One region of the Mycobacterium sp. BMJ-28 genome, then DNA from elsewhere that is predicted to be linked to it. Evidence: predicted binding sites of a transcription regulator. Region 1 holds the regulator's gene; the other holds the start of a gene.

Region 1 (7,453 bases):
GTCACGGTCGGCGAGATTCTCGGTGGCCAGCACGTGGGCCAGCGCGAGCATGATCGCGACGTCGGTGCCGGGGACCGGTGCGTGCCAATCGCAGTCGCCCTCGACATCGTCGCGCAGCGGGGAGAACGAGACGATCCGCCCGCCGCGAGCGCGGAATCGCCGCAGCGCGTCGCGGGCCGGATGTGCCGTGGTACCACCGTGATTGATGCCGGTGTTCTTCAGCGCGATCCCGCCGAAGCACACCAGCAGATCGGTGTGCTCCACGATGACGTCCCAGTGCGTCGAACGTTTGAACAGGTCGTCGTGGGTGCCAACCACCCGCGGCATGATGGCGCCGGTGGCACCCAGGCTGTACGAATGGCGCGACGAGGTGTATCCGCCCAGCAGTTTGAGGAAGCGGTGCACCTGGCTCTGGGCGTGGTGGAAGCGCCCGGCGCTGGCCCAGCCGTAGGACCCGCCGTAGATGGCTTCGTTGCCGTGGGCGTCGATGACCCGACGCAACTCGCCGGCAAGCAGTTCGGTCAACTCATCCCAGGACACCGCGACGAACTCGTCGGCACCGCGGGTGGTGCTGGGCCCGGGGCCGTCGCGCAGCCAGCCGCGCCGCACGGCGGGACCGGTCACCCGCGCCCGCTGCCGCAGCGAGCCGGGCAGATTGGCCAGCAGCGGTGACGGGTCGGTGTCACCGATCATCGGTGTCACGGCCGCAATGTCGCCGTCGCGCACCTCGGCGGTGAAGGCACCCCAGTGGGAGTGGCTGGCGCGGGACACGCACCAATCCTAGGGCGGCGGGCGCGCTCCTCGACCAACCATCTGGTTGGTATGTTGGGCGCCACATCCAAAACCCAGTACCGGAGGTCACACCATGGGCGTAGTCAAGTTCGAGCGCACGCTGTTCGAACCGGAGCACGACCTGTTCCGCGAGTCCTACCGCGCGTTCCTCGACCGGCACGCCACGCCGTTCCAGGAGGAATGGGAGAAGGCCAAGATCGTCGACCGAGAGGTGTGGCGGGAGGCCGGTAAGCAGGGCTTTCTGGGGATGGCCGTGCCCGAGGAGTACGGCGGTGGCGGCAACCCGGACTTCCGCTACAACGTGATCGTCACCGAGGAGACCACCGCCGGACGGCACAGCGGCCTCGGTTTCACGCTGCAGAACGACGTGATCGCGCCGTATCTGCTCGAGCTCGCCGACGAGGAGCAGAAGAAGCGCTGGCTGCCCGGTTTCTGCAGCGGAGAATTGATCGCGGCGATCGCAATGACCGAACCGGGCACCGGGAGTGACCTGCAGGGCATCAAGACCCGCGCGGTCAAGGAGGGCGATCACTACATTCTGAACGGCTCGAAGACGTTCATCACCAACGGCATCCACGCCGACCTGGTGATCGTGGTCGCCTGTACCGACCCGGAAAAGGGTGCGCAGGGCTTCAGCCTGCTGATGGTCGAGCGCGGCATGGAAGGTTTCGAGCGGGGCCGCCATCTGGACAAGATCGGGCTGGAAGCCCAAGACACCGCCGAGTTGTCGTTCACCGACGTCAAGGTGCCCGTCGAGAACCTCCTCGGTCAGGAAGGTATGGGCTTCATCTACCTCATGCAGAACCTGCCCCAGGAGCGGATCAGCATCGCCGTGATGGCCGCCGCCGCGATGGAGTCGACGCTGGAGGCGACGCTGCAGTACACCAAGGAGCGCAAGGCGTTCGGCAAGCCGATCGGCAGTTTCCAGAACAGCCGGTTCGTCCTCGCCGAGCTGGCCACCGAGGCCACCGCGGTGCGGATCATGGTCGACGAGTTCATCCGGTTGCACCTGGACCGCAAGCTGACGGTGGACCAGGCGGCCATGGCCAAGTGGTATTCCACCGAAGCTCAGGTCCGCCTGGTCGACCGCTGCCTGCAGTTGCACGGCGGCTACGGATACATGCGTGAGTACCCCATCGCGCGGGCATTCCTGGACTCCCGGATCCAGACCATCTACGGCGGAACCACCGAAATCATGAAGGAGATCATCGGCCGCGGCCTCGGTGTCTGAGGTCCTGTGCCGACACGCCGTGGTTCCGACACGCATCCGGTACAGGTCGCGATATCCCACGAGATGGCACCCGGCTGACGCAAAGTTGACGAAAGCGATACTTTTTCCATGCTTTGCACGAGTTCGGGAGGACTGATGACCAGGCAGCGAACCCGGCTGCGCACCGCCGCCGGGCGTGCGTTGCTGGGGCTGGCAGCGCCGATGGTGGTGGCGGCCTGCGTGATGGCAATGGCGCTGGCCGCACCGGCCCACGCCACCCCCGAGAGCGACGCCGACGCGGCGATCAGCGCGGCATGGGATGGTGCCGGTGGCGACACTGGACCATTGGGGGCCAAGGACGGCGGCGTCTATGCCGCCGGCGCCGGATTCGGGCAGAACTTCGCCGGTGGCAAGATCTTCTTCACTCCCGAGACCGGCGCCCACGTCATGGCGGGCGCGATCCTGGACAAGTACGAGTCCCTGGGCGGTCCAGCGGACAGCGACCTGGGCTTTCCCACGATCGACGAGGGCCCGGGCCGGGCCCCCGACAGCCGCAACACCACGTTCAGCGCCGCGGACAAGCCCGTCATCTTCTGGACCCCGGACAACGGGGCCAGGGTGGTGCGCGGGCCGATCAATGCCGCATGGGACAAGCTCGGCGGCTCCGCCGCGGTGCTCGGGGTGCCGACCGGCGACGAGACATCACGCGGCGAGGTGATCTCCCAGCAGTTCACCGGTGGTGAGGTGTCGTGGGACCGCAAGACCAAAACCTTCACCACGACGCCTCCGGAGCTGGCCGACCAGCTCGCCGGGCTGGCGGTGCCCTCGGACGTCGCCTCGGAGATCGCGGCAGCGCGCCGGGCCGCCGGTGGTGCGCTCGGACCGCTGGGCGCCCAGGCCGGCGGGCAGTACGCCATCGGCACCGATGGAGCAGGCCAGAATTTCGCCGGCGGCAAGATCTTCTACAGCCCGGCCACCGGCGCCAATGTGGTCACCGGCCAGGTTCTCGCCAAGTACGAGAGCGTGGGCGGCCCCACCGGCGATCTCGGCTTCCCGACGGCCAGTGAGACCGACGGCGGGCTGGCCCCGGCCAGCCGCTTCGTGCCCTTCGCGGCCGCGGACAAGCCCGTCATCTTCTGGACCCCGGACTTCGGCGCCGTGATCGTCCGCGGCGCGATGAATGCCGCGTGGGACAAACTCGGCGGTGCCACCGGCGAGCTCGGCGCGCCCAAGGGGGATCAGACCCAGAGCGGCAGCGTCATCACCCAGCAGTTCAACGGCGGCAGCATCTCCTGGGATGAGGACGCCGACAAGTTCACCACCGAGCCGGCGAACCTGCAGTCGCAGCTGGCCGGGCTCGAGGTGCCGGGTGCCGATGCACCGAAGGCTCCCGCCGCAGAGCCCGCCGGTGGCAGTGGCGGCAAGTGGTACACCTGGAGTTGGTGGTGGCTGCTGGGCCTCATCCCGCTGCTGGCGCTGATCGGGCTGATCGCGGTGGCGGTGTTGCGCAACAGGCGTTCCGGCGATGAGCATTTCGATGCCGATCATTACGGTGACGAGGGCTACCAGTCCGAATTTCACGGCGGATACGGCGGCGGCTTCGATGGCCGGGCGGAATCACACGAGCCCGACGACTACGAGCACAGCCCGGCGGCATACGGCCAGGAGCCGGGCGGGTACTCACCGCAGAGTCCGTGGGCCGTGTCGGCGCCCCGGGCTGATGACCGGGACGATGACGATGACGACGCCGATGAAGTCGAGGAGCTGGCCGAACCGGCCGGGCACGATTTCCCGGAGTTCGACGCCGACGCCGACTCGGTGGACACGGCGCCCACCCGGATCCAGTCCGACGAGGCGGAGCACGCCGAGGAAGCCGGCCCCGATGACGATGCCGGACCCGACGCTGCGGCACCCCTCGCGGCGGACCTGCCGTCGATACCCCGGTCCACGTACGAACCGGACTTCCCCAGCGGCCGGCACGCGGCGATCCAGATAGAGGAGCCCGACCCGGCACGCACCTCGATGCGCCTGGCCGGCAGCGACCCGTACCGCGCGCCCGACGGATACGGGGTCAAAGCGGATACCGGTACCGGGCAATACTGGACGCCGGGCACGCCGGGCTATGACCAGGCGCGAGCCGAGATCTGGTTCGTGAGTGAGGAATTCGCGGTGACGAACGGGTTCGTCCGAGCCGACTGAGTGCGGTCGGTCAGATCTTGCGGATGACGGTCACGACCTTGCCCAGCACGACCGCGTCGTTGCCTGGGATCGGGTCGAACACCGGGTTGTGCGGCATCAGCCACACCTGTCCGCGGGTGCGCTTGAACGTCTTGACGGTGGCTTCGCCGTCGATCATCGCCGCGACGATATCGCCGTTGTCGGCAACGTTCTGCTGACGGATGACCACCCAGTCCCCGTCGCAGATCGCGGCGTCGATCATGGATTCGCCCACCACCTTCAGCAGGAACAGCGACCCCTCACCGACGAGCTCGCGGGGCAGCGGGAACACGTCTTCCACGGCCTCCTCGGCCAGGATCGGCCCGCCCGCGGCGATGCGTCCCAGCACCGGCACGAAGGTCGGTTCTGGCAGCGCGTCGGAGCCCGTGACATCGGTGCTCACGACCGGCGTCACCATATCGTCGGAGCCGCGGACATCCACCGCGCGCGGCCGGTTGGGATCGCGCCGCAGGTAGCCCTTCTTCTCCAGCGTGCGTAGCTGATGGGCGACCGATGACGTCGAGGTCAGCCCGACCGCATCGCCGATTTCGCGGATACTCGGCGGATAGCCGCGGGTGGTGACCGACGCGCGGATGACCTCAAGAATGGTGCGCTGCCGCTCGGTGAGTCCCGAACGCGCCTCTGGGGTGCCGATGCTGTCGCTCATGGCGCCGAATCTAGTCGTCCCGCACACATTAATCAAACATGTGTTCGAGGCGTGTCGCGTGGGCCGGACTTGTCGGTGGGTGCGTTTATCGTTTGCAACAGTTCGATCACGTGTTCTATCCATCGAACAGATGATCGACTATCTTCGAACACAAGAGCGAACGATTGGCAGCCTCACCCGGCGAAAGGCAGGACAATGACCATTCTGGACACCCGATTCGGTACCGAGTTCGACAGTGCGTTCGACGCGGCGTTCGAAACCGAGTTCGACACCGGTTCCGGCTCCAGGTCCGTGTCGAGGTCCGGAGCCCGGGCCGCAGGCCGCGCCCAGGTGGCGGTCCGGCGCCCGGCCGCGGCCGAGGTGTGGCCGCTGCCCCGGGATGTGGTGGTCCGCCGCCGCCGCCCGCAGGTCCGCCGGCCCGGCGGCACGCCGATGTCGCATCGCGGTACCGGTGTGCTGATGTCTCGCGCCTCGCACCGCCGTCGTCCCATCACGCCCGTCACCACCGTGGTGCTCGCCCTGATCGCGGCCGCGATCACGGTGTGGCTGGGTCTGGTCGCCCAGGTGGGCGGCGGGGTCGACGAGACCGCGGTGCAGGTGCCCACCCGGCTGTCGGTCGTGCAGGTCGAAGCGGGGGAGACGCTGGCGCACGTGGCAGAGCGGGTGGCGCCCGACGCCCCGGTCAATTCGGTGATGGACCGCATCAAGGAACTCAACAAGCTCGAGTCCAGCGCAGTGCTGGCCGGTCAAACGCTCATCGCCCCGATCGGCTGATCGGTGAGCGGCCACGGACGGCTTCGGTTGGTGCAGGTACGCTCGGAGACGTTCGAAGTGGTCGACATGCGGCGCGGCGAAGGAGCGGTGATGCACTGTCCTTTCTGCCGCCATCCCGATTCGCGTGTGGTGGACTCCCGTGAGACGGACGAAGGCCAGGCCATCAGGCGCCGCCGATCATGCCCGGAATGCGGTCGCCGGTTCACCACCGTGGAGACGGCCGTGCTGGCCGTCGTGAAGCGCAGCGGGGTCACCGAGCCGTTCAGTCGCGAGAAGGTCATCAAAGGTGTCCGCCGGGCCTGTCAGGGCCGTGCGGTCGACGACGACGCGCTCAACCTGTTGGCGCAGCAGGTCGAAGACGCCGTGCGCGCCGCGGGCTCACCCGAGATACCCAGCCATGAAGTCGGGCTGGCCATCCTGGGGCCGCTGCGCGAACTCGACGAGGTCGCCTATCTCCGATTCGCATCCGTGTACCGGTCGTTCAGTTCGGCCGAGGATTTCGAGCGCGAGATCGAGGCACTGCGCGCCCATCGCGTGACCAGTACCGGCTGAACCTCAGTCCAGCCGCGTGTTGCCGTCACGGGCTACGCGTCCGGCCACTTTCACCCAGCCCTGCGCATCCCACCAGGTGCGGATCTGCGAGCCCCTGCCCTGTGTGATGTGTAGATTCCGGCTCAGATATTCGGTCATCCGCACCGCCGCCGCGCCGGTTGCCTCGTCCTCGGTGATCCCGAGGTGTGGCGCGAACATCCGGGATCGCAGCTCCCCGGCCTCGGCATCGCTCCATGCCCACACGTAATGCCCGGAGTCGCCGGTGTAGTCGGTCGGGTCGGCGTCGAGCACGTCGGTCACCGAATCGAGGTCATAGATCGCGAATTGTGGTGCCCACTCGGCGCGCGCGCTGATCGCGGTGAGGCTCACGTCGTCGGCCGGGTACTCGACCTGCACCACGCCGGCGGGTACCTGCAGCGTCCGCACCGGGATGCCGCGTTCACGCAGCCACCATGCCGCACCCACGGTCGGATGCCCCGCGAACGGCATCTCGGTGGTGGGGGTGAAGATATGGGCGCTCGCGGTGCTCGCTCCCGGTTCCGGAACGTCCACGAAAATCGTTTCGCTGTAGCCCAATTCGGCGGCCACCCGGAGCCTGTCGGCTGGTGCGACGGTCGCGGCGTCAACCACGCCGAGCGGATTACCGAATTCGCCTTCGGTATTGGTGAACACTCGCAGCACGCTCACATCGACGGCCATGGTGTCGATGGTAAACGTGGCCGACGGGGTGAGCCGACGTCAGGTGGCGCTTCGTTCGTCGCCGCCGATTGCATCGAGCACCGCGACCCTGGTGTCCAGCGAGCCGCTGATCGCCTTCTCGCTGATGCCCGCGCGCAGCAGGTTCCGTAACAGTTCCTGGTCATACGGTGCCGGCTGGGTGGAGTCGATGAACCGTTCGACAACCTGGACGAAGCGGTCGGGGTCCTCGCGGAATGGGAAATGACCGGCGCCGTCGAAGATCTCGAGTTGTGCACCGGGCATCGCGGAATGGGCCAGATGAGCGTGGCTGACCGGGATGACCGAGTCCTGCTTACCCCAAACAAGTTGAACGGGAACCGATTCCGTCAAATAACATCGGTCGAGCATGGTCACCACCTGCCCGCGCCAGTCCACCACCGCGCGCAGCGTCCGGCCGAACGCTGCCGACGCAGTGGGCTCGGGCAGGTCGTTGAGCAGTCGCAATACCTCGGGCAGGTCACGCCCCACCCCGGTGGACCCGATCAGTGAACCGCCGATACGAC
Region 2 (7,453 bases), 790 kb from region 1:
ATGGTGAAACCGTCAGAAGTAGATGCCGTCATCCTGGTCGGTGGGCAGGGCACCCGGCTGCGCCCGCTCACCCTCTCGGCGCCCAAGCCGATGCTGCCGACCGCCGGACTTCCGTTTCTGACCCACATGCTGTCGCGGATCGCCGCGGCCGGTATCGAACACGTCGTGCTGGGCACCTCGTACAAGGCCGAGGTGTTCGAGGCCGAGTTCGGGGACGGCTCCAAGCTGGGCCTGCACATCGAGTACGTGGTGGAGGAGCAGGCCCTGGGCACCGGCGGCGGTATCGCCAACGTGGCCTCCAAGCTGCGCCATGACACCGCGCTGGTCTTCAACGGTGACGTGCTCTCCGGGGCGGATCTCGGCGCGCTGCTGGCCTGCCACGACGAACATCAGGCCGACGTCACGCTGCACCTGGTGCGGGTCAGCGACCCGCGGGCGTTCGGGTGCGTGCCCACCGACGCCGACGGCCGGGTGACCGCCTTCCTGGAGAAGACCGAGGATCCACCGACCGACCAGATCAACGCGGGATGCTACGTGTTCCGGCGCGAGCTCATCGACGCGCTGCCCAAGGGCCGGGCCGTCTCGGTGGAACGGGAGATCTTCCCGGGCCTGCTCGCCGACGGGCGCAAGGTGTGTGGGTACGTCGACAACTCCTACTGGCGCGATATGGGCACGCCGGATGACTTCGTGCGCGGGTCGGCCGACCTGGTCCGCGGAATCGCGCCATCGCCCGCGCTGAACGGGCAGGGCGGTGAGCGCCTGGTGCACGACGGCGCGGCTGTCGCGCCGGGTGCGTTGCTGATCGGCGGCACCGTGGTGGGCCGTGGTGCCGAGATCGGGGCCGGGGCGCGGCTGGACGGTGCGGTGATCTTCGACGGTGTCCGGGTGGATGCCGGCGCGGTGATCGAACGTTCCATCATCGGGTTCGGCGCCAGGATCGGGCCGCGCGCGCTGATCCGGGACGGTGTGATCGGCGACGGCGCCGATATCGGTGCGCGGTGCGAGCTGCTGCGCGGTGCCCGGGTATGGCCGGGCGTGACCATCCCCGACGGCGGGATCCGCTACTCCACCGACGTCTGAGTCCAGCGGCTCGCCGCCGAACCCGATTGGCGGCTCGCCGCCGTGCTGGATTAGCGGCTCGCCGCCGTCGCCAGCGCGGTCAGGGCCGGGTCGTCACCGGGCAACGCATCCAGCGGCCACCATCGCAGGTCCAGCGACTCGTCGCTGCGCACCATCTCCGCGCCGGCCGGGGCGTGGGCGACGAACTGCAGGTCCAGATGTCGGGTGGGCAGGCCCAGCGAGCAGGTCAGCGGGTGCACGTGGATTGCCGCCAGATCCGGCCCCAGGCGCAGGTCGGGGATGCCGGATTCCTCGGTGGCCTCCCGCAGCGCGGCGGCGGTGATATCGGCGTCCTGTGCCTCGCAGTGTCCGCCCAACTGCAGCCACCGCCCGACCCGCGGGTGCAGTGTCAGCAGGGCCTGGGTGCCGGTGTGGTCGAGCAGCAGTGCCGAGGCCGTGATGTGGCCGGGCTCGCACGATCGCATGCAGGCATCCGGCCGGGCCAGCACGAAGGCCAGCACCGCCTCCCGGAGCGCGTCCTGGGCGGGATCGGGTGCGTGCCAGTGGGTCAACGTGTGCACCACCGATGCGTGCAGCGTCATCTGATGACCAGCAGATCGTCGGTGGTGGCCGGACCGCGCGGTGTCAGCGGCTCGGGTGGATAACCGATTGCGATGGCGCCCAAGGGTTCCCAGTCGGGGGGCAGGTCGAGTTCGGTCCGCACGGTATCGGCGGCGAAAATGGTGGAGCCGATCCAGCAGCTGCCGATCTCCCTGGCCGCCAACGCGACCAGCAGCCCCTGCACCGCCGCCCCCGCGGCGACGGTGAACATGGTGTGCTCGGCCGCGGTGCGCGCCGGGTCCGGGTAGACATGTGCGCCGTCGGGAACCATGAAGGGGATGACGATTTCCGGCGCGTCATAAAGGATCTGGCCGCGACCCACCCGGCGTGCCACGTCCTCGGCGGAGCGGCCGTCGGCGCGCAGGTCGGCTTCCCAGCGGCTTCTCATCGCATCGAGCAGCCTTGCCCGCGTGGCAGGTTCACGCAGCCAGACGAACCGGACCGGGCGGGTGTGGTGCGGAGCGGGGGCGGTCAGCGCCTCGGCCACCGCGGCCCCGATCAGCGCAGGATCGACCGGGTCGGGCCGGAATTGCCGGATGGAGCGACGCAGCAGCTGTGCCTGGGTGCGGCCCAGTTCGATGGCCTCGGCGGTGCCGAGCCAGAACAGATCGTCCTCGCCGTTGCGGACCAGGGTTCGGCCACCTGAGCCGTTGTCGTGCAAGGTCAGTCCGCGGACCACCGCCACCGGGATGCCGGTGAGCTTGCCCTTCACCAGATCGGCGGCCGCGGCCAGTTCGTCGGCCACCGCGATCTCGGTCACCACCAGTTCGTTGCCGAAACTGTCGCGGCTGCCGCCGTATCCATGTAGCACGGTCAGTCCGGCGGCCCCGATCGCCACGTCGGTCTGGCCGTTGCGCCAGGCCCGGCCCATGGTGTCGGTCACCACGACGCCGACCCGGACCCCGAGACGCTGCGCCAGTCCGTCACGCAGTGCCGTCGCGCTGCGGTCCGGATCCACCGGCAGCAGTGCCAATTCGGCCCCGTCGACATTGGAACCGTCCACTCCGGCGGCGGCCTGGATGAGACCGAAGGCGTTCTCGGTGATCAGGGTTCGGCCCTTGCGGGCCAGTACCCGCACCGCCTCCTCATCGATCAGCTTGCGGCGCAGCGCGTCCCGCTGCTCCGGATCGCTGGGCGCGGCGACGATGCGCCCTTCGGCCTTGGACAGCACCTTGCTGGTGACCACCACGACGTCGTCATCGCGCAACCAGTCGGCGGTCGTGGCGATGGCCGCGGCGACGTCGTCCCCGGGCCGAAACTCGCCGAGGCCGAGCACCGGGATGATCTCGATGGCCGTCGACGTGCCGTGGTCGGTGCTCGATACGTCACTCACAGGCTCAGGCCCGCCAACCGGATTCCGGCGCGCACCATCTCGGCGGTGGTGGCCGGGTCCGTCATCAGCAGTGGCGCCTGTTGCACCTTCACCCCATCGACGACGGCCTCGTCGCCCTGGTCGATCAGCCAGCCATCCAGGATGCCGGTTGCGCTGCGCGCTCCGAAGTGATCAGCCACACCTTGTGAGGAGGATTCCACGCCGATCACCTTGAGACATTCGTCGGCCATGCCGCGCAAAGGTTTTCCGGCGATGATGGGGGAGTAGCCGATCACCGGTGCCGGCGTCGAGCGCAGCGCGCCGCGGATGCCGGGGACGGCCAGGATGGTGCCGATGCTGACCACCGGGTTGGACGGGGCCAGCAGCACGACGTCTGCGCCGGCGATGGCGTCCTGCACTCCCGGTGCGGCCGTTGCCTTGTCCGACCCGACGAACGCGAAGCTGTGGGTGGGGATCTGGGCGCGGTAACGCACCCACCATTCCTGGAAGTGAATGGCCCGGCGCTCGCCTTCGGGATCGGTGACCACGACGTGGGTTTCGCTGCGGTCGTCGGTGACGGGCAGCAGCCGTGCGCCGGGCGACCATCGGGCGCACAGCGCCTCGGTCACCTGGGACAGTGGATACCCGGCGCGCAGCATCTGGGTACGCACCAGATGGGTGGCCAGGTCGCGGTCGCCGAGGCCGAACCAGTCGGGCGCGACACCGTAGGCGGCGAGTTCCTCCTTGGCGTGCCAGGTTTCGTTTCGGTGGCCCCACCCGCGTTCCGGGTCGATGCCGCCGCCGAGGGTGTACATACACGTGTCGAGGTCGGGACATATGCGCACGCCGAACATCCAGGCGTCGTCGCCGACGTTGACCACGGCTGTCAGCTCGTGTTCGGCGGGGTCGGTGGAAGACGCGGCATCCGGGCTGATTTGGCTGGCAAACTGACCCAGTCCCAGCAGATGCTGCACGCCGAGCAGGAACCGGGCGCCACCCACGCCGCCGACCAAAACGGTGACCTTCACACCTCAAGACCCTAGGCCAGCCGGCCCCTGTGGCCGACATCGCGGCGGGTGTGGTGAACACGCCGGTGCGGTGACACGCCGGATTTATGTCACGAGATGGTATGAAAATGCGTTCCAGCGCTTGACCCTGGCAGCTAACAAGTGTCTAATCACATCAGTGTCATTTCGCGGTTGCACCCCGGTTCCGGTGTCGCAGACCAAGATTCGATCACCTGTTCGAACGTGTTCGACAGTGACCGCTTCGGGGATGGCCATACACCACAATAGTGATGGCGGGACTGGAGCTCCATAGAGCTCCGTAATGGGGACTATTAATCAGGTGAGGAGGCGGAACATGTCTTTTGAGCAGGTCGATTTCGACCGCGTGCTCCGGTTCGACAACCGGTTGCCCGATTCAGTGGACAGCGAACCGCACACCACAATCGATTCGGTGCCGTTCGAAGCGCCCGGGCGACCGCAGTTGAGTTTGGTGCCGGACCGAATGGACTTCGATGCGGTCGCGGCCGACGAAGACGACGATCAGTGGCAGGAGCGTGCCCTGTGCGCGCAAACCGACCCTGAGGCGTTCTTCCCGGAGAAGGGCGGCTCGACCCGGGAGGCCAAGCGCATCTGCCTGGGCTGCGAGGTGCGTGATCGCTGCCTGGAGTACGCACTGGCCAACGACGAGCGGTTCGGCATCTGGGGTGGTTTGTCGGAACGCGAGAGACGCCGCCTCAAGCGCGGCATCATCTAGACAGAACGGCTCGGCCTCACGGCTGAGCCGTTCTGCGTAGTGCGGCTATTCGTCGTCCATCGATGGATCGATGACCGACGGCTCGACCCCCAGATAGGTGGCCACCTGCGCCACCAGCACTTCGTGCAGTAGATCGGACAGGTCGTCGCGGTCTTTGGTGCGGCGTTCGATCGGCTTGCGGAACAACACAATTCGCGCGCGCGTGGAGTTTCCGCGCACATCGACGCCGGCCGGGATCAGGCGCGCCAGGGCGATGGGGCCGTCGGCGACCACTTCCGGCGGCCATTGCACGCTCTCGGGATCCTTCGGTGCGATCCGGGGAATCTCGTCCACCGCCACGTCGAGGTTGACCACCCGGTCATGCCAGCGGCGCTCGATCGGTTCGTAGGCTTCCAGCACCGCCATGTCGAATCGTTCGGCGCGGCTGCGCCAGCCCGGCACGGTCCGCGGGAGTAAAGGCCCCCGCATTCCGCGGCCGCGGCGTGATCCGCGATGGTTGCGCTGCGCCACGTGACAGATGGTAACGGTTGGAGATCGGCGCTCGTCGCACTGCGCGTGTCCGTGTGCCCGGGACGTTTCCGCACGATAATCTTCGCAACGTGAATGTTCCCCGTCGCTGCTGCCGGCCCGGGTGCCCGCATTACGCCGTGGCGACGCTGACGTTTGTCTACGCGGACTCGACAGCGGTCGTCGGACCACTGGCGACGGTGTCTGAGCCGCACTCGTGGGATCTGTGTGTGGTGCACGCCGGACGTATCACCGCCCCGCGCGGCTGGGAGCTGGTCCGCCACGCCGGGCCGCTGCCCGCGCATCCCGACGAGGACGATCTGGTCGCGCTCGCCGACGCCGTGCGTGAACGCAATGACGGTCTTCCCGCCATGGTCAACGGGATGACGGCCGGTTTCTCGGACCCGTCGACCGGTGTTCCCGGCGGGGCGCTGATCGCGCCACCGCTGCGCCGCCCGGAATCCAACGGGCGCCGTCGCGGGCATTTGCGGGTGCTGCCGGACCCGCCGGACACCGGCGCGGAATAGAACATCCGGGGCAAGTCCACCTGTGCGGTGGGACCTCCGGCGGTGGAATACGTGAGCTACTAGGCTGGCTGCCAGTCACCATTCCCAATCCCGGTCGATCCAGAGAGCGAGGACAGCCATGCCTCGGCCCGCCGCTGCCGTCAATGCCGTGATCAAGGCCTACGACGTCCGTGGGCTGGTGGGTGAGCAGATCGATGAGGCGTTCGTCCGCGATGTCGGCGGCGCTTTCGCCCGCCTGGTGCGCGACGAGGCATCCGGCGGGGAGCGCAGCGACCCGGGGCATGGATCGGGGGCGACCCAGGTGGTCATCGGCCACGACATGCGCAGCAGTTCGCCGTCGCTGTCGGAGGCCTTCGCCGAAGGTGTCATCGCGCAGGGCCTGGACGTGGTCCGGATCGGACTGGCCTCCACAGATCAGCTGTACTTCGCGTCGGGAATGCTGGATTGCCCCGGCGCCATGTTCACCGCCAGCCATAACCCGGCGGCCTACAACGGCATCAAGCTGTGCCGGGCCGGGGCCAAGCCGGTCGGTAAAGACACCGGGCTGGCCGTCATCGCCGGCGAGGTGATCGACGGCGTGCCCGGTTTCGACGGTAAGCCGGGCAGTGCACAGGACCGCGACGTGCTTGCCGACTACGGTGTGTTCCTGCGTTCCCTGGTCGACCAGTCCGAACTGCGCCCGCTGCGCGTCGCCGTGGATGCCGGTAACGGAATGGGTGGGCACACCACGCCCGCCGTGCTCGGCGAGATCCCCGGGCTCACGGTGCTTCCGCTGTACTTCGAACTCGACGGGACCTTCCCCAACCACGAGGCCAATCCGCTGGACCCGGCCAATCTGGTGGATCTGCAGGCGCACGTCATCGCGACCGGAGCCGATATCGGGCTGGCCTTCGACGGCGACGCCGACCGGTGCTTCGTGGTCGACGAAAAAGGCATCGCGGTCTCGCCGTCCGCGGTCACCGCACTGGTGGCCGGGCGCGAACTCGGGCGCGAGATCGGCGCCACGGTCATCTACAACCTCATCACCTCGCGTGCGGTGCCCGAACTGATCGTCGAACGCGGGGGCACCGCGGTGCGCTCGCGCGTCGGGCACTCCTATATCAAGGGGCTGATGGCCGACACCGGTGCCATCTTCGGCGGCGAGCACTCGGCGCACTATTACTTCCGGGATTTCTGGGGGGCCGACTCCGGCATGCTGGCCGCCCTGCATGTGCTGGCCGCGTTGGGCGAGCAGCAGCGCCCGCTGTCCGAGCTGATGGCCGACTACCAGCGCTATGAGGGGTCCGGCGAGATCAACTTCACCGTCACCGACGCCCCCGCGGTGGTCGATTCGGTGCTCGCCGCGTTCGGCTCCCGGATCAACTCCCTCGATCATCTCGACGGCGTGACGGTCGACCTCGGCGAAGGCCGCTGGCTGAACCTGCGCACCTCCAATACCGAGCCGCTGCTGCGGCTCAACGTGGAGGCACGCACCACCGAGGAGGTCGACGCGATTGTCGACGAGGTGGCCACACTGATCGCCGCCCAGGTGCCCGGCGGCAGCAGCGGGCCGCCACTGAACAGCGAGCCGGTTCCGTGACCTCGCGGGCCGCAACCATCGACCTCGACGACGTCGACGGACTGCTGGCCGCCGACCGGGATGGTCTGTTGCGTGCCGCGGCCACGG

What was found. Region 1 encodes LexA, which represses DNA repair genes until DNA is damaged. Its sites were predicted from a motif close to CGAACANNTGTTCG; they were not measured.
Region 2: the regulator LexA is predicted to act here: its motif matches at 4,226-4,239, upstream of cofD (2-phospho-L-lactate transferase).

What each region holds. Positions count from the first base shown of each region.
Region 1 covers NZ_CM136783.1:3,929,826-3,937,278, reverse strand. Annotated here, with positions in the region: gene ACXPWS_RS19530 (molybdopterin guanine dinucleotide-containing S/N-oxide reductase) at 1-771, opposite strand, end outside; gene ACXPWS_RS19525 (acyl-CoA dehydrogenase family protein) at 866-2,023, shown strand; gene ACXPWS_RS19520 (LGFP repeat-containing protein) at 2,159-4,201, shown strand; gene lexA (transcriptional repressor LexA) at 4,212-4,886, opposite strand; gene ACXPWS_RS19510 (LysM peptidoglycan-binding domain-containing protein) at 5,082-5,660, shown strand; gene nrdR (transcriptional regulator NrdR) at 5,751-6,212, shown strand; gene ACXPWS_RS19500 (PhzF family phenazine biosynthesis protein) at 6,216-6,911, opposite strand; gene ACXPWS_RS19495 (alpha/beta fold hydrolase) at 6,951-7,453, opposite strand, start outside.
Region 2 covers NZ_CM136783.1:4,724,353-4,731,805, reverse strand. Annotated here, with positions in the region: gene manB (mannose-1-phosphate guanylyltransferase) at 1-1,080, shown strand; gene ACXPWS_RS23490 (NUDIX hydrolase) at 1,131-1,661, opposite strand; gene ACXPWS_RS23485 (coenzyme F420-0:L-glutamate ligase) at 1,658-3,013, opposite strand; gene cofD (2-phospho-L-lactate transferase) at 3,010-4,020, opposite strand; gene ACXPWS_RS23475 (WhiB family transcriptional regulator) at 4,502-4,753, shown strand; gene ACXPWS_RS23470 (metallopeptidase family protein) at 4,799-5,221, opposite strand; gene ACXPWS_RS23465 (DUF3499 domain-containing protein) at 5,353-5,787, shown strand; gene ACXPWS_RS23460 (phosphomannomutase/phosphoglucomutase) at 5,906-7,366, shown strand; gene ACXPWS_RS23455 (TobH protein) at 7,363-7,453, shown strand, end outside.